One region of the Streptosporangium sp. NPDC001559 genome, then DNA from elsewhere that is predicted to be linked to it. Evidence: riboswitches for the same ligand, from Rfam matches in the RefSeq annotation. Region 1 holds a riboswitch; each other region holds the start of a gene.
What was found. Region 1 has a riboswitch for cobalamin ahead of ACFYY8_RS05995 ((2Fe-2S)-binding protein). Riboswitches for the same ligand answer to the same signal wherever they lie in the genome.
Positions count from the first base shown of each region.

Region 2: it holds a riboswitch for cobalamin, as region 1 does, so the genes downstream of both, ACFYY8_RS37605 (CbtB domain-containing protein) here and ACFYY8_RS05995 ((2Fe-2S)-binding protein) in region 1, are expected to answer to the same signal.
Region 3: it holds a riboswitch for cobalamin, as region 1 does, so the genes downstream of both, cobN (cobaltochelatase subunit CobN) here and ACFYY8_RS05995 ((2Fe-2S)-binding protein) in region 1, are expected to answer to the same signal.
Region 4: it holds a riboswitch for cobalamin, as region 1 does, so the genes downstream of both, ACFYY8_RS16710 (ribonucleoside-diphosphate reductase subunit alpha) here and ACFYY8_RS05995 ((2Fe-2S)-binding protein) in region 1, are expected to answer to the same signal.

Region 1 covers NZ_JBIAVG010000002.1:438,567-442,791, forward strand. The annotation lists gene ACFYY8_RS05985 (hypothetical protein) at 221-682, shown strand; gene cobF (precorrin-6A synthase (deacetylating)) at 652-1,416, opposite strand; cobalamin riboswitch at 1,542-1,666, shown strand; gene ACFYY8_RS05995 ((2Fe-2S)-binding protein) at 1,730-2,515, shown strand; gene ACFYY8_RS06000 (enoyl-CoA hydratase/isomerase family protein) at 2,523-3,581, opposite strand; gene tsaD (tRNA (adenosine(37)-N6)-threonylcarbamoyltransferase complex transferase subunit TsaD) at 3,745-4,225, shown strand, end outside.
Region 2 covers NZ_JBIAVG010000023.1:127,044-131,268, reverse strand. The annotation lists gene dop (depupylase/deamidase Dop) at 1-1,507, shown strand, start outside; cobalamin riboswitch at 1,599-1,718, shown strand; gene ACFYY8_RS37605 (CbtB domain-containing protein) at 1,750-1,944, shown strand; gene ACFYY8_RS37600 (CbtA family protein) at 1,961-2,701, shown strand; gene ACFYY8_RS37595 (histidine phosphatase family protein) at 2,698-3,261, shown strand; gene ACFYY8_RS37590 (putative cobaltochelatase) at 3,258-4,225, shown strand, end outside.
Region 3 covers NZ_JBIAVG010000026.1:62,869-67,093, reverse strand. The annotation lists gene cobG (precorrin-3B synthase) at 1-1,023, opposite strand, end outside; cobalamin riboswitch at 1,043-1,241, shown strand; gene cobN (cobaltochelatase subunit CobN) at 1,355-4,225, shown strand, end outside.
Region 4 covers NZ_JBIAVG010000006.1:349,065-353,289, forward strand. The annotation lists gene glmS (glutamine--fructose-6-phosphate transaminase (isomerizing)) at 1-1,309, shown strand, start outside; gene ACFYY8_RS16705 (Bug family tripartite tricarboxylate transporter substrate binding protein) at 1,410-2,429, shown strand; cobalamin riboswitch at 2,434-2,634, shown strand; gene ACFYY8_RS16710 (ribonucleoside-diphosphate reductase subunit alpha) at 2,785-4,225, shown strand, end outside.

The DNA of each region.
Region 1 (4,225 bases):
CAAGGTGGCGATCTGTGATCTGGTTCATACCGCTGGCCCATTTGTCATGAAAAATCGTGAACCTAGGGCGCTTTTCGGCAAGATTCGCATCCGATGGGTCGAATGTTCCATTTGTCGGTTAGGCAAGGCTTGCCTAAATGGGGAGTGGTATGTTTCCGGCCCCGTTGCGTCGCCGTCTGGCCATGAGCCTGTCCTTCCTCACGCTCGCCGCCCTGACCGCGTGCGGTTCCGGCTCCGGCACCCCCGGCGTCGCGTCCGATCCCTCAGGGCAGGGAGAGCCCCCGCCGCCGCGGACCGGGTCGTCGAGGCGACCAACGGGAAGATCACCGTTCCCGGCGACGTCGAGCGCATCGTCTCGATCTCCTATGCCACCGGCGCCCTGCTCGACTTCGGCGTGCTACCGGTCGGCACCAGCGCGATCGACGGGAACAACCCGATGGAACTGCCGCCCTCCCAGGTCGAGGCCGCCAAGAACGGCAAGGTGCTGCCGGTCACCTACGCCACCGCCGACCGGTACGGCACCTCGATCGACGTGCTCGACCAGGTCGAGACCATCCTGAAGGGGGCTGAACGCGTCAACTCGTCTGGCTGCCGGCCCACGAGTGGCGCGCGGGCCGTACGGGTACGGGGCGGGCGGCCGGGAGCTGAGTCTCACGCCGGGGGCAGGCGCCTGAGCAGGTAGGTGTCCATGATCCAGCCCTTGCGTTCGCGGGCCTGCGCGCGCAGGTCACGGATGCGCCCGGTCACCTCGGTCACCGGCCCGGAGACCAGGATCTCGTCCGGGGTGCCCAGGTAGGCGCCCCAGTAGATGTGGAACTCCTCCGCCCGGTCCCCCAGGTCGGCGAAGGCGCAGTGCGCGTCGAGCATGACGAGGACGTCGTCGGCCGTCGGCCCCTCCTGCGCCAGGCGGCGGCCGGTGGTGATGTGCACCGGGCGGCCGACCCGGTTCAGGTTGGTACGGTGCCTGGCGGTCAGCGCGGAGACGCTGGTGATGCCCGGGACGACCTCGTGGTCGAAGACGACCGTCCCCCGCTCGGTGACCTCCTCGATCCCGGCGAGCGTGCTGTCGTAGAGGCCGGGGTCGCCCCAGACGAGGATCGCCCCGGTCTCGTCCTCGCCGAGCTCGTCGCGGACGAACGCCTCGTACAGGTCGGCGCGCCGCGAACGCCACGTCTCGACGGCCGAGGCGTAGGCGGGGGTGGTCCTGTCCCGCTCCGGGTCACGGGCCTCCACCACCCGGTACGGCCGCCGCCCGTGCGCCTCGATCATGTCCCGGCGCAGATCGGCCAGGTCGTGTTTGACCTCTCCCTTGTCCACCAGCAGGAAGGCGTCGGCCCGGCCGATGGCCTTGACCGCCTGGAGGGTGAGATGGTCGGGGTCGCCCGCGCCGATGCCGATGATGAGGATTCGCTTCACGGGGAAGAGTCTGCCCTCCCCGCGGTGGGCGGGTCCCGCCGGGCCGGTCCGCGGGAGGTCGGCACCCGGAGCACAGAGAAGTCTCCGCCCCCTGTGAGATGATGCCGCCGCGGGCGACGGCGGCCAGAGGAAGCCGGTACGAGTCCGGCGCGGTCCCGCCACCGTGATCGGCACCTGATCGGTACCGCGATCGGCGAGCGAGTCGTGGACGGAGGGATCACGACGAGCTCCGGCCGGGAGCCGGAGACTCACGTGGTCGCCTCCTCAGACCAGGCCGGGGCGGACCTCCCCGGGAGAGGATCGGTGATTCGTCATGCCCCCCGTCCGGCCCGCCCCCGTGATCGCGCCCGCCGCCCCGGAGGCCGTCTCGGCGGCGATGGCCGAGGTGTCCTCGGTCGGCGGCTACTTCGAACTCGACGAGGGCGAGGCGGAGCCGGGCTGGCGGCCGCTCACCGACCTGCTCACCGACCGCGCCCTGCTGGAACGGCGCGTCGCCGAGGTCGCCGTGCGCCTGGGCACCGACCAGCCACGGGTGGCGGCCTCCATCCAGTTCCAGGGGCTCGCGGCCCGTCTGTGGTCGCCGGTCGTCGGGGCCGTGGCCGCCCACGACCTGCTCCTCGACCTGGCCCCCGCCCGGCTGCACTGGTACCCGGCCCCCGCCGGGCCGCTGCCGCTGCGCGCCGTACGGCCTGCGGGGCGGCGTGTCCCCGGCCCGGCCGAGGCCGCCGGGCCGATGTACCGCGGCGTGGTGACCGGGCTGCTCGAACCGCTGGCGCTGGCCGTACGGGAGGTCGTCGGGATCGCGCCGGGCCTGCTGTGGGGCAACGCCGCCTCGGCCCTGGCGGGAGCCGTGTGCGTCCTCGCGGGCCGGCGCCCCGATCTGGCCACGAGGGCCGTCACGCTCGGCCGGGAACTGCTGGGGACGGGGCTGCTGCGGAACACCGGTGAGCTGGCCGAACCCGTCCCCGGGCGACCGGTCTTCACCCGGCGCAGCTGCTGCCTGTACTACCGGCTGCCCGGCGGCGGCAAGTGCGGCGACTGCGTCCTGCTCGCCGGCCGCGCGAGAAGCCGTACGGGAAGCCGGGAACGATCCGCCTGAACGGCCGTCATCCCGGTTCCGCGGAGAGTCCGAGTTCGTGTTCGCCCAGGGGCGCGAAGAAGCGGTCCACGTCCTGCTCGCTCACCTCTTCGAGACGGGCGGGGGACCAGCGGGGGGAGCGGTCCTTGTCGATCACCTGGGCGCGGATGCCCTCGACCAGGTCGGGCGCGGACGGCATCGCGCAGGCGACGCGGTACTCCTGGTCGAGAGCCTCCTCAAGGGAGCCCAGCCCCCGGGCCAGGCGCAGGGCGCGCAGGGTGACCTTCAGCGCGGTCGGCGACCTGGCCGAGACCAGCTCCGCCGCCCGCTTCGCCTCCTCGGCGCCGTCGCCGAGCAGCCGCTCCACGATCTCCTCGACCGTCCCGGCGGAGTAACAGGCGTCGATCCATCCGCGTTCGCCGGTCAGCTTCCCGGGCGGCACCGGGCGGGCGAAGGCGGCGACGACCCCTGCCACGTCCCCCGAGGCCAGCTCGGTGGTGAGGGCGTCGAGATCCGCAGAGGGGACGAAGTGGTCGGCGAGCCCGCAGGCGACGGCGTCGCCCGCCCCGATCGCCGCCGAGGTCAGCGCCATGTGGGTGCCGAGCTCGCCGGGTGCCCGCGACAGCAGGTAGGTGCCTCCCACGTCGGTCAGGAAGCCGATCGTGGTCTCCGGCATGGCCAGGGTGGTGCGTTCGGTGACGATCCGCACACCGCCGTGCGCGGAGACGCCCACCCCGCCGCCCATGACGATGCCGTCCATCAGGGCCACGTACGGCTTGCCGTACCGGGCGATGAGGGCGTTGAGGCGGTACTCGTCCCGCCAGAACGCCGGCGAGGCCCCGCCCCCGGTCCTGACGTCCTCGTGGATGGCGCGGATGTCGCCTCCGGCGCACAGGCCACGCTCGCCCGCCCCCCTGACGAGCACGGCGGAGACGGCGTCGTCGCAGGCCCAGGCCCGCAGGGTGGTGCCGATCCGGCGGATCATGTCGTGGTTCAGGGCGTTCAGGGCGCGGGGCCGGTTGAGGATGATCTGCCCGAGGCGTCCGGTGACCAGGGTCACGACCTCGGCGTCCGGCTGGAGGTTCATCGGGCGGCCCCCACGAGCCCGCGGGTGACGACGACGCACATGATCTCGTTCGCTCCTCAATGTAGTCGGACGTCCTACTAAATCCAGAGCGTACGGCGTTCGCCAGGGAGAGTCTTGATGCCTATTATTTGTAGTTGCGAATTATTTGCAATAAGGGGGTGGCATGGCGGTCGTCCTGGGGATCGAGACCTCGTGTGACGAGACCGGCGTCGGCATCGTCTCCGGCGGGAGGCTCCTCGGCGCCGCGCTGTCCTCCTCGATGGAGGAGCACGCGCGCTTCGGCGGGGTGGTGCCGGAGATCGCCGCCCGCGCCCACCTGGAGTCACTCGTCCCCTGCGTGCGGGCCGCCTTCGAGCGGGCCGGGGTCGGCCCGTCCGAGATCGACGCGGTCGCGGTCACCTCGGGGCCCGGCCTGGCCACCGCGCTGCAGACCGGGATCGCCGCCGCCAAGGCCTACGCGCTGGCCTGGGACCTCCCCCTGTACGGCGTGCACCACCTGGCCGGGCACGTGGCCGCCGACACCCTGGAACACGGCCCGCTGCCGCCGCGCTCGGTCGCGCTGATCGTCTCCGGCGGGCACACCTCGCTGCTCCTGCTCGGCGACCTGGCCCGCGACCCGGTCGTCCACCTCGGCGACACCCGTG
Region 2 (4,225 bases), on a different contig from region 1:
GCGGGTGATGGGCATCGAGACCGAATACGGCATCTCCGTGCCCGGACAGCCGGGGGCCAACGCGATGGTGACCTCCTCCCAGGTGGTGAACGCCTATCTGGCGGCCTCGGCGGCCAGGGCCAGGCGAGCACGCTGGGACTTCGAGGAGGAGAACCCTCTGCGCGACGCCCGGGGCTTCGACCTGTCCAGGGAGGTGGCCGACCAGAGCCAGCTCACTGACGAGGATCTGGGCCTGGCCAACGTGATCCTCACCAACGGGGCCCGGCTGTACGTGGATCACGCCCATCCCGAATACTCGACTCCCGAATGCACCAATCCACGAGCCGCGGTGATCTGGGACAAGGCGGGGGAGCGCGTCATGCACGACGCCGCGACGCGCGCCTCGGCCGTCCCCGCCAACGCTCCGATCCAGCTCTACAAGAACAACACCGACAACAAGGGCGCCTCCTACGGCTGCCACGAGAACTACCTGATGCGGCGCGCCACGTCGTTCGCCGACATCGTCAGGTATCTGACCCCGTTCTTCGTCTCCCGGCAGGTCGTCGTCGGCGCGGGCAAGGTCGGCATCGGCCAGGACTCCCGGGGTGAGGGCTTCCAGATCAGTCAGCGGGCCGACTTCTTCGAGGTCGAGGTCGGGCTGGAGACCACGCTCAAGCGGCCGATCATCAACACCAGGGACGAGCCGCACGCCGACCCGGAGAAGTACCGCAGGCTGCACGTCATCATCGGCGACGCCAACATGTCGGAGATCTCGACCTACCTGAAGCTGGGCTCGACCGCGCTGGTCCTCGCCATGATCGAGGACGGCTACTTCACCCGTGACCTCGCGGTCGACAACCCGGTCCAGGCGCTGCGCGCGGTCTCCCACGACCCCACGCTGAAGTACGAGATCGCGATGCGCGACGGCCGCAGGCTCACCGCGGTGCAGCTGCAGATGGAGTATCTGGAACTGGCCCGCAAGTACGCCGAGGAGCGCAGCGGGAACGGCGTCGACGAGATCACCAAGGACGTCCTCGACCGCTGGGAGTCCGTCCTGACCCGTCTGGCCGAGGACCCGATGCAGCTGTCGCGGGAGCTCGACTGGGTGGCCAAGCTCGAGCTGCTGGAGGGCTACCGTACCCGTGACGGCCTGGCCTGGTCCCACCCGCGACTGCAGCTGGTGGACCTGCAGTACTCCGACATCCGTCCCGAGCGCGGCCTGTACAACCGGCTGGTCGCCCGGGGCAGGATGCAGCGCCTGGTGACCGAGGACGAGGTACGGCGGGCCATCGAGGCGCCGCCGAGCGACACGCGGGCCTACTTCAGGGGTCGTTGCCTGAGCCAGTTCAGCGAGTCGGTCGCCGCCGCCTCCTGGGACTCGGTCATCTTCGACATCCCGGGCAGGGAGTCCCTGCAGCGTGTTCCGACCATGGAGCCGCTGCGCGGGACCAAGGCCCACGTCGGCGAGCTGTTCGATCGCTGTCGCACCGCCGCCGACCTGGTCACCGCTCTCACCGGCGATCAGTGACCTCCCGTGCGGGCGGGTGCGCCCGCCCGCACGGTTTCTAGCCCTGTGTCCGCTATCGCATGGATTGACGGACGCTGTGAACCGGTATACATTCCGGGTGTTTTGTGGCGGTGCGAGGGAAATCCGGTGAGATTCCGGTGCGGTCGCGCCACTGTAACCGGCCCGAGAGGGCGGGGAGCCAGGTCACTCGGCCGCCACCGACCTACGAAAAGGGGCGCGTCAATCCCCTGAAGGAGGTGGCCGTGAGCCAGATCTCTGCTCCGCCGGTCAAGCCCATCCCGCTCGGTTCGCTCACCCGATGGCTTCTCGCCGTACCGGTGCTGCTGCTTCTCGCCTACCTGGTCGCCTTCGACCAGGGCGCGATCTCGCAGGCCGGTAACTACCTGCACGAACTCATGCACGACGGGCGTCACCTGCTCGGTGTTCCCTGCCACTGATCGCACTGAGCCACACGTGATCACCAAACTCATCGTCAGAGGCATGCTCGTCGGCCTTCTCGCAGGACTGTTCGCCGGGGTGTTCGCCTACACCGTGGGCGAACCCCGCGTCGACCGGGCCATCGCGCTGGAGGAGGCCGCTGCGGCCTCCGCCGGCACCGGTGCCCACAGTCATGAGGCGGCCGAGCCCGCCCACTCTCACGGGGAGGAGGCGCCGGTCAGCAGGAACGGCCAGCGCTTCGGCCTCTTCCTCGCCCTGGCCCTGTACGGCCTGGCTCTCGGCGGCCTGTTCGCCCTCGTGTACGCGGGGGTGCGCGGCCGGGTCGGTCCGAGATCGGAACCACTGCTGGCGGTCTCCCTCGCGGCGGCGGCGTTCATCGCGATCGTCCTCATCCCTTTCGTGAAATATCCCGCCAACCCCCCGGCCGTCGGTGACCCGGAGACGATCAACCAGCGCACGGTGCTCTACCTGGTCGCCGTCGCCATCGGCATCCTCTCCGTCGGCGCCGCGGCGGCCGCGCACCGCTACGTCTCCTCCGAGGAGGCGTGGCCGCGCTGGCTCGCGGGCGGCGCGGCGCTGCTGGTGCCGGTCACGGCGGCCTGGATCCTGCTGCCCGGGATCGACGAGGTGCCCGAGGGGTTCCCCGCCGGTCTCCTGTGGGACTTCCGCCTGGCCTCCCTCGGGACACAGGCGGTGTTCTGGCTGGGCGTCGGAGCCCTGTTCGCCTTCGCCGCGCGCAGGCGCAGCCCGGCGTGACGGCCCCCTCGGGGGTCGCGCGCCTGCTGCTGGTCTGTCACGCCTCGACACGGGCGACGGCACGGGCCGCCTTTCCCGGAGACGAGCCGCTCGACGGGAACGGCCTGCGCCGCGCCCAGGCGCTGGCTCCGCGGATCGGTCCGGGCCGGGCCGTCCGCGGAGCCGAGCTGCGTTGCGCGCAGACGGCCGGGGCACTCGGCCTGCGTGCCGGGCCGGAGCCGTCGCTCGCCGACTGCGACTACGGGCGCTGGCGTGGCATGACGCTGGCCGAGGTCGAGGCGGCCGATCCCGGAGGGCTCGCGGCCTGGCTCACCGACCCGGCGGCGGCCCCCCACGGAGGGGAGCCGATCACCGGACTCGTCGGCCGGGTCGCGGACTGGCTCGCGGCCCTCGGCCCGGGGCGGACGGTCGCCGTCACCCATGCCCCGGTGATCAGGGCCGCGGTCGTGCACGCCCTCGGCGCCCCGGCCCATGCCTTCTGGCGCGTCGACGTCGCGCCTCTCGCCCTGGTGACGCTCACCGGGCGGGGCGGACGCTGGCGGCTGAGTTACCCCGTATGACGAGAGCCGAGGAGGCAGTCAAGGTGCGCGACCCGCGCTATCCCTTCACCGCGATCGTGGGGTCGGAGGACCTCAAGCTCGCCCTGATCCTGAACGCCGTCTCCCCCGGCGTCGGCGGAGTCCTGGTCAGAGGGGAGAAGGGCACCGCCAAATCCACGATCGTGCGGGCGCTCGCGGCGCTGCTCCCGCCCGTCGAGGTGGCGCACGGCTGCCGTTTCTCCTGCGACCCCGCCGCCCCGGACCCCGGCTGCCCGGACGGCCCGCACGAGACCGCCCCCGGCACCGTACGGCCCGCCAGGCTCGTCGAGCTGCCGGTCGGCGCCTCGGAGGACCGCCTCGCGGGCTCGCTCGACCTGGAACGGGCGCTCACCGAGGGGGTGAAGGCCTTCGAGCCCGGACTGCTCGCCGACGCGCACCGGGGCGTCCTCTACGTCGACGAGGTCAACCTCCTGCACGACCACCTGGTGGACCTGCTGCTCGACGCCGCCGCGCTCGGTACCTGCTACGTCGAACGTGAGGGCGTCTCGGTACGGCACGCCGCCAGGTTCCTGCTGGTGGGGACCATGAACCCGGAGGAGGGGGAGCTGCGTCCCCAGCTCCTCGACAGGTTCGGGCTGACCGTGGAGGTCAGGGCGTCGCGGGAGGTGTCCCAGCGGGCCGAGGTGGTCCGGCGGCGCCTGGCCTTCGAGGCCGATCCGGCCGCCTTCGCCGCCCTGTGGCAGGCGCGGGAACGGGAGCTGGCCACGCGTGTCGCCGAGGCCAGGGCCAGGGTCGCGGAGGTCACCCTGCCGGACTCCGCGCTGCGGAGCATCGCCACGGTCTGCGCCGCCTTCGAGGTCGACGGTCTGCGGGCCGACCTGGTCACCGCGCGGGCGGCCATCGCGCACGCCGCGTGGCGGGGCGGGGCGACCGTGACGGCCGAGGACGTCCGCGAGGCCGCCAGGCTCGCCCTCCCGCACCGGCG
Region 3 (4,225 bases), on a different contig from region 1:
GTCGGCCAGTGACTTCGCGCAGCCGGGCCGCCCCGCGCAGGCCGTCACGCCCGTCCACGGCGAGGCCGGGTCGACGACCAGCCCGGCGGCGACGAGCCGCCCGGCGACCTCGGCGAGAGAGGCCGGGGACAGGCCGGGCAGGACGACGCCACGCCACGGCGTCAGCCGTACCTCCTCGCCGCCCAGGCCGGCCAGCAGGGCGGCCTGGGCGGAGGTCAGCCGCCCCAGCGGCACCGTGACGCCGAGCGCGTTCAGGCCCGCGGGCTGTTCGACGACCCCGACGGGCCCGTGGGAGGGCGCCGGGACGGGCGCCCGCCGTACGGGGGCGGAGGTCGTCTCCAGGGAGGCCGCGACGCGGGCGGCGATCCGTTCGGCGCAGCCGGGCAGCTCGCCGATCCGCCACAGACGGCCCTCCCGGACCCCGGGCTCGGCCAGGAACGCCTCGGCGGCGGCCAGCAGCGCGGAGACCGCCGAACCCGGCGGCACCCGCAGGCCGCCGTCGGTCCCGGCCAGCAGCAACGCCACCTCGCCGGGGCCGGTCGGCAGGATCGCGGCGTCCGCCCCGAGCCAGGCCACGTCGCCCCGGCCGTCGTCGAGCGCGAACAGGAACCGCCCCGGCAGCCCGGCGAGCGCGGGCGTGCCGCACAGGCGCAGGTCGAGCTCACGGGTCAGCGGTCCCACGTCGAGAAGCCCCCGGCCGTCGAGGCCGCTCAGCGGTGAGGCCAGGACGTTGCGGACCCGTTCGTGGGTGGCCGAGGGCAGCAGCCCCGCCCGCGCCATGCGGGCCGCGAAGCCGTCCCCGGCGCCCAGTCCGCGCACCTGGACGTTGGCCCGGGAGGTCAGCTCGACGACGCCGTTGCCGCAGGTCTCGGCGGCCGAGGCCAGCTCGCGCAGCTGCGGGACCGTCAGGCGCCCTCCGGGTACCCTGACGCGCGCCAGGCCGCCGTCGGCCGCGGAATGCACCTGGAGCGCCCCCGGGCACGCGTCGGGATGAGATCGTCCGGAGAAGTGACCTTTTGACACGCTGAGGATGGTAGCTCCAGTTTCTTGCGGGGACCTCGCTGCCGTAGTCTCATCGTTGGCGACGGCAAAAGGGAGGAAGCCGGTGTGAATCCGGCGCGGTCCCGCCACTGTAACCGGGGAGCGAACCCCATCCAGCCACGGTCCGGCAACGGGCGGGAAGGCCGGGGGGAGCATCGATCCGGGAGCCAGGAGACTCCAGCCGTCGTAGCCGACGACGACCCGGGGCGAGGACCCCGAGGGAGGAAAGCCCTGTGCGCTGTTCGCCGTTCCCCAGCCGCCAGCCCGCACCGCCGTTCACGGCCGCGCCGCTCCCCGCCGGGGAGCGTGGCGAATGATCCTCCTGCTCTCCACCTCGGACACCGACCTGCTCAGCGCCCGCGCCAGCGGCGCGGACTACCGGCTCGGCAACCCGGCCAGGCTCACCGCGAGGGACCTGCCGCCCCTCGTCGAGGGCGCCGACCTGGTCGTCGTACGGCTGCTCGGCGGGCGCCGCGCCTGGGAGGAGGGCCTGGACGCCCTGCTCGCAGGGCCGCTGCCCGTCGTCGTGCTCGGCGGCGAACAGGCACCGGACGCCGAGCTGATGGAGTTGTCGACCGTGCCCGGCGGGGTCTGCGCCGAGGCGCACGCCTACCTCGCCCACGGCGGGGCCGCCAACCTCGCCGAACTGGGCCGCTTCCTGTCGGACACGCTGCTGCTGACCGGCCACGGCTTCGCCCCGCCCGCCCCGACGCCCGCCTGGGGCGTGCTCGAACGCCGGGCGCGCCGCGAGGAGGGACCGGTCGTCGGCGTGCTCTACTACCGCGCCCACCACGTCGCGGGCAACACCGCCTTCGTCGAGACGCTCTGCGCCGCGATCGAGGACGCGGGCGCCCGCGCGCTGCCCGTCTACTGCGCCTCCCTGCGCAGCGCCGAGCAGGGCCTGCTCGACACCCTGGGCACGGTCGACGCGCTGGTGGTGACCGTGCTGGCCGCGGGCGGCACCCGTCCGGCCACCGCGTCCGCGGGCGGCGACGACGAGGCCTGGGACGTCGGCGCGCTCGCCGAACTCGACGTGCCGATCCTGCAGGGCCTGTGCCTGACCGGTGGAAGGGCCGCCTGGGAGGCCAACGACGACGGCCTTTCCCCGCTCGACGCGGCGACCCAGGTGGCGATCCCCGAGTTCGACGGGCGGATCATCACGGTGCCGTTCTCCTTCAAGGAGATCGACGGGGACGGTCTGACCGTCTACGTCGCCGACCCCGAGCGGGCCTCCCGCGTGGCGGGCATCGCCGTACGGCACGCCGTCCTGCGGCATGTCCCGCCCGCCGAGCGGCGGATCGTGCTGATGCTGTCGGCCTACCCGACCAAGCACTCCAGGATCGGCAACGCCGTCGGCCTCGACACCCCGGCGAGCCTGGTGCGGCTGCTGGCCGCGATGCGCGAGCACGGCTACGACATCGGCGCCGAGGACGAACTGCCCGGCGTCACCGGGCAGGACGGCGACGCGCTGATCCACGCCCTCATCGCAGCCGGAGGCCAGGACCCCGACTGGCTCACCGAGGAACGGCTCGCGGGCAACCCGGTGCGGATCAAGGCCTCCCGGTACGCCGCGTGGTTCGCCACGCTGCCCGAGGACCTGCGGACCTCGGTCGAGGAGCACTGGGGACCCCCGCCCGGCGAACTGTTCGTCGACACCTCCGCCGACCCGGACGGTGAGATCGTGCTGGCCGCGCTGCGCTCGGGCAACGTCGTCGTCATGGTGCAGCCGCCCCGGGGGTTCGGCGAGAACCCCATCGCCATCTACCACGACCCCGACCTGCCACCCAGCCACCACTACCTGGCCGCCTACCGCTGGCTGTCCGACGGCTTCGGCGCGCACGCCGTGGTGCACGTCGGCAAGCACGGCAACCTGGAGTGGCTGCCCGGCAAGTCGGCGGGCCTGTCGGCCTCCTGCGGCCCCGACGCCGCCCTCGGGGACCTGCCGCTGATCTACCCGTTCCTGGTCAACGACCCCGGCGAGGGCACCCAGGCCAAGCGCCGCGCCCACGCCACGCTGGTCGACCACCTCGTCCCGCCGATGGCCCGCGCCGACACCTACGGCGACATGGCCAGGCTTGAGCAGCTCCTCGACGAGCACGCCTCCATCGCCGCGATGGACCCGGCCAAGCTGCCCGCGATCCGGGCGCAGATCTGGACGCTGATCCAGGCCGCCAGGCTCGACCACGACCTCGGCATCGAGGACCGCCCGCACGACGCCGAGTTCGACGACTTCCTGCTGCACGTGGACGGCTGGCTGTGCGAGGTCAAGGACGTCCAGATCCGCGACGGCCTGCACGTGCTCGGCGCGGCCCCGCAGGGCGCCGTCCGCGTCGACCTGGTGCTGGCCATCCTGCGCGCCCGCCAGATGTGGGCGGGCGGCATGGCGCTGCCCGGCCTGCGCGAGGCGCTCGGCCTGCGTGAGGACGGCACCGCCGGGCGCCTGGGCACCGACGAGGCCGAGGCCGAGGCCAGGTCGCTGGTCGAGGCGATGGAGGAGCGCGGCTGGGACCCGGCCGCCGCGGCCGGGATCGCCGCGTCCGTGACGGGCGGCGACCGGGAGCAGGTCGGGCGCGTCCTGCGGTTCGCGGCGGAGGAGGTCGTCCCCAGGCTGGCGCGCACCGTGGACGAGATCGGCGCGATCCTGCACGCCCTCGACGGCGGTTACGTCCCGGCGGGACCGAGCGGGTCGCCGCTGCGCGGGCTGGTCAACGTGCTGCCGACCGGCCGCAACTTCTACTCGGTCGATCCGAAGGCCGTGCCGAGCAGGCTGGCCTGGGAGACCGGGCAGGCGATGGCCGAATCGCTCCTTGAGCGCTACCGCTCCGAGCACGGCGACTGGCCGCGCTCGGTCGGCCTGTCGGTGTGGGGCACCAGCGCCATGCGCACCGCCGGGGACGACGTGGCCGAGGTGCTGGCGCTGCTGGGCGTGCGCCCGGTGTGGGACGAGGCGTCGCGGCGGGTCACCGGCCTTGAGGCGATCCCCGCCGGGGAGCTGGGCAGACCCAGGATCGACGTGACCGTCCGCATCAGCGGCTTCTTCAGGGACGCCTTCCCGCACGTGGTCGCCCTGCTCGACGACGCCGTACGGCTGGCCGCCGGGCTGGACGAACCGGACGAGGACAACTACGTCAGGGCGCACGTGCTGGCCGACACCCGTGAGCACGGCGACGAGCGCAGGGCGACC
Region 4 (4,225 bases), on a different contig from region 1:
GGCGCGCAACGGCAGCCCGATCGTGCTGGGCATCGGCGAGAAGGAGATGTTCGCCGCCTCGGACGTGGCCGCGCTGGTCCGCTACACCCGCCAGGTGGTGCACCTGGAGGACGGTGAGCTCGCGGTGCTGAAGGCCGACGGCTTCAACACCTTCTCCAGCGACGCGCGGGAGACGGCCAAGGAGCCGCTGACGGTCGACTGGGAGGCCGGGCACTACGACACCGGCGGCTACGAGCACTACCTGCTCAAGGAGATCTCCGAGCAGCCGGAGACGGTCGCCAGGACGCTGCGCGGGCGCCTCGACGACCGCTTCCACATCGCCCATCTGGGCGGGCTCAACATGGACGCGCGCGAGAGCCGCTCCTTCCGCCGGGTGAAGATCATCGGGTGCGGCTCGGCCTACTACTCGGGCCAGATCGGCGCCCAGCTCATCGAGGAGCTGGCGCGCATCCCGTCGGACGCCGAGCCCGCCAGCGAGTTCCGCTACCGCAGCCCGGTCGTCGAGCCGGACACCCTCTACGTGGCGATCAGCCAGTCGGGGGAGACCTACGACACCCTGGCCGCCGTCCAGGAGCTCAAGCGCAAGGGCGGCCGGGTGCTCGGCATCGTCAACACCGTCGGCAGCGCCATCGCCAGGGAGGTCGACGGCGGTCTCTACCTGCACGCGGGCCCCGAGGTCTCGGTGGCGAGCACCAAGGCCTTCACCTCGACCGCGGTCGCCTTCGCGCTGCTCGCGCTGCACCTGGGACGGGTGCGCGACCTGTCGCCCGCCGACGGCCGGCGCATCGTGGAGGGCCTTCGCGCGCTGCCCGGCCAGATCGAGGAGATCCTCGCCCTCGAACCCCGGATCAAGGAGCTGGCCGGCAAGTACGCCGACTCGCCGAGCATGATGTTCGTCGGCAGGGTCAGGGGATACCCGGTGGCCAGGGAGGGCGCGCAGAAGCTCAAGGAGGTCTCCTACGTGCACGCCGAGGCCTACCCGGCCAGCGAGCTCAAGCACGGGCCGCTGGCGCTGATCGGCCCGGAGATGCCGACCGTGGCGGTCGTCCCCGACGACGAGCTGCTGGACAAGAACCTCACCACGCTGGGGGAGATCCGCGCGCGCGGCGGGCGGGTGCTCATGGTCGGGCACCGGGAGGCCGATCCCAAGCTGGCCGACGACTGCCTGGTGGTGCCCAGGAACGAGATCGAGCTCGACCCGATCCTGCTGTCGATCCCGCTGCAGCTGTTCGCCTACCACGCGGCCGTCGCGCTCGGCCGCGACGTGGACAAGCCGCGCAACCTCGCCAAGAGCGTCACCGTGGAGTGATCGCGGACCATCCCTGATGCCCCAATTGCGGTGCAGAGAGTGACATATCTGCAACGTAGGGTATCGAGAGATCTGGGGGATCTCGGCGGAAGGGACGCTTATGCACCGTAGGCGATTCCTCGCGCTCGCGCTGGGGGTCATGGCCGCCGGGGGCTGCGGTGACATGGGCGGCCCCGGCGCGGGGTGGGCGCGCAGACTGACCATCGTCGCGCCGGTCGTCCGCGGGCGGCGCTGGGACCAGGCCGCCCGCGCGCTGGCCGCGATCCTGACCGGGGAGGGAATGGCCGGGGCGGTGGAGGTGAGTGGCGCGGGCGCCCAGGGGATGGCCGCGCTGACCGCGTTCGCCGCCGTCAGGGGCTCCTTCGCGCGCGAGGGCAGGGTGTTCCTGGCGGGCGTGCCGATGCTGGCGGGCGGCGAGACCGCCGACGCGGACTCCGTGCTGGCGGCCTCGACGCCGCTGGCCAGGCTGGCCGGAGACTGGTCCGTCCTGGCCGTCTCCCCGAACTCCCTGCTGCGGACCTTCGAGGACTTCGCCGCGGCGCTGCGCCGCGACCCGGTGCGGCTGGTGGTCGGGGGAGGGGCCGAGGGCGGCTCCGACCACGTGCTCTACGGCATGATCGGCAAGTGTCTCGGCGTCGACGTCAGGCTGATGGAGTACGCGGGCTACCCGACCGAGTCGGAGGCCGTCGAGGCGCTCAACGAGGGGCGGGTGGCCGCGCTTCTCGGCTCGGCGGGCTCCCTCCTGCCGAAGATCGCCACGGGCCGGCTGATGCCGCTCGCGGTCTCCTCGGGGGAGCGGATCGACGGCATCGACGCGCCGACGCTGATGGAGCGGGAGGTGCGCCTTGAGTACGCCGACTGGTGCGGGGTGCTCGGCCCCCGGGCCATGAGCCCCGGCGACCGGGACGAGGCGGTCGCCCTGTGCGACCGGATCGACGCCTCGCCCCGATGGCAGGCCGTGTGCGCGGCCAACGGCTGGCACCGGGCGTACCTGAGCGGTGACGACTTCCGCCAGTGGCTGGTCACAGAGACCCGCCGTACCCGCGCGGTGCTCAACGAGCTCGGGTTGCTGAGCATCCCCGACACAAACTGTTGGGGCGGTTGCGTCAGGCGGCACTAGATGTAGGATCCTGGTCGTCGCTGGTTCGCCCACGAGGGCGAGGCAACAGGGAACCCGGTGAGAGACCGGGACTGCCCCGCAGCGGTGAACGGGAACGAAAGCCGTCAACTGAGCACTGGGTGAACCACGCCCGGGAAGCGACGGCCGGTAGGAGCGCGCGTCACGCCCGTGAGTCCGAAGACCTGCCCGCGGTGTGTGGAGAGGGGACCGATCAGGTCCCCGCTCGGCACGAGAGTTGTCCAGGGCTTCGAGGGAGAGCCGCGGGACGAGGCGGTCCGGCGTGCCCGGGAGCCGCCCGTTGACGCGCGCCCTGCTCCGTGAGCCGTACGGGGATTACCTGCACGAGGGGTGGCACGTGACACAGACCTTGGCCGAGAAGGCGGAGAAGACCGGGCACTCGCCGGACGATCGCAGGCGGGCGATCGAGGAGGCCGCGGCCCGGGTGATCACCGACCCGGAGAACTCCAGGGTCGCCGCCAGGCTGCTGACCGGCCTGATCGCCGAGGAGGCCGCCGAGCACGGCGTCACGACCTTCTCCGAGTCGATCGCCGCGTCCCACGGCGTCGGGCTCCTGCAGGACGGGCTGGCCGCCTTCGTCGCCGCCAACGCCGCCGCCCTCGACGCGCTGGTCGACCCGGCCGCCGACGACCGGTTCGAGTACTTCGGGCTGCGCACCGTCTACGACCGCTACCTGCTGCGCCACCCGAGCACCCGCAAGGTCCTCGAACGCCCCCAGCACTTCCTGCTGCGCGTGGCCTGCGGCCTGTCGGAGACGGTCGAGGAGGCCGCCGAGCTGTACGGGCTCATGGCCACCCTGTCCTACCTGCCCAGTTCGCCCACCCTGTTCAACTCCGGTTCCCGCAGGCCCCAGCTGTCCTCCTGCTTCCTGCTCGACTCGCCGAGGGACGAGCTCGAGGCCATCTACCAGCGCTACGGCCAGGTCGCCCGCCTGTCGAAGTACGCCGGGGGCATCGGCATCGCCTGGACCCGGGTCCGCTCGCGCGGCTCGCTGATCCGCGGCACCAACGGTCACTCGAACGGCATCGTGCCGTGGCTGCGCACCCTCGACTCCAGCGTCGCCGCCGTCAACCAGGGCGGTCGTCGCAAGGGCGCCGCCTGCGTCTACCTGGAGCCCTGGCACGCCGACATCGAGGAGTTCCTCGAACTGCGCGACAACACCGGTGAGGAGGCGCGCCGTACGCACAATCTGAACCTCGCCAACTGGATCCCCGACGAGTTCATGCGGCGGGTCGAGGCCGACGAGATGTGGTCGCTGTTCGACCCCAAGGAGGTCCCGCACCTCACCGACCTGTACGGCGAGGCGTTCGAGGAGGCCTACCGCAGGGCGGAGGCCGAGGGCGGGTTCGTCAGGCAGGTCCCGGCCCGCGCCCTGTACGGCCGCATGATGCGCACGCTCGCCCAGACCGGCAACGGCTGGATGACCTTCAAGGACGCCTCGAACCGGACCTCGAACCAGACGGCCCGCCCGGGCAACGTCATCCACCTGTCGAACCTGTGCACCGAGATCCTGGAGGTCACCAGCGACGCGGAGACCGCCGTCTGCAACCTCGGCTCGATCAACCTGGCGGCCCACCTGACCGTGGACGGTGTGGACTGGGAGCGGCTGCGCCGTACGGCTCGCACCGCGGTCAGGTTCCTGGACAGGACCATCGACCTGGGCTTCTACCCGACACCCGAGGCCCGCGCGGCCAACGAGCGCTGGCGGCCCGTCGGGCTGGGCGTGATGGGGCTGGCCGACGTCTTCTTCGCGCTGCGGCTGCCGTTCGACTCGCCGG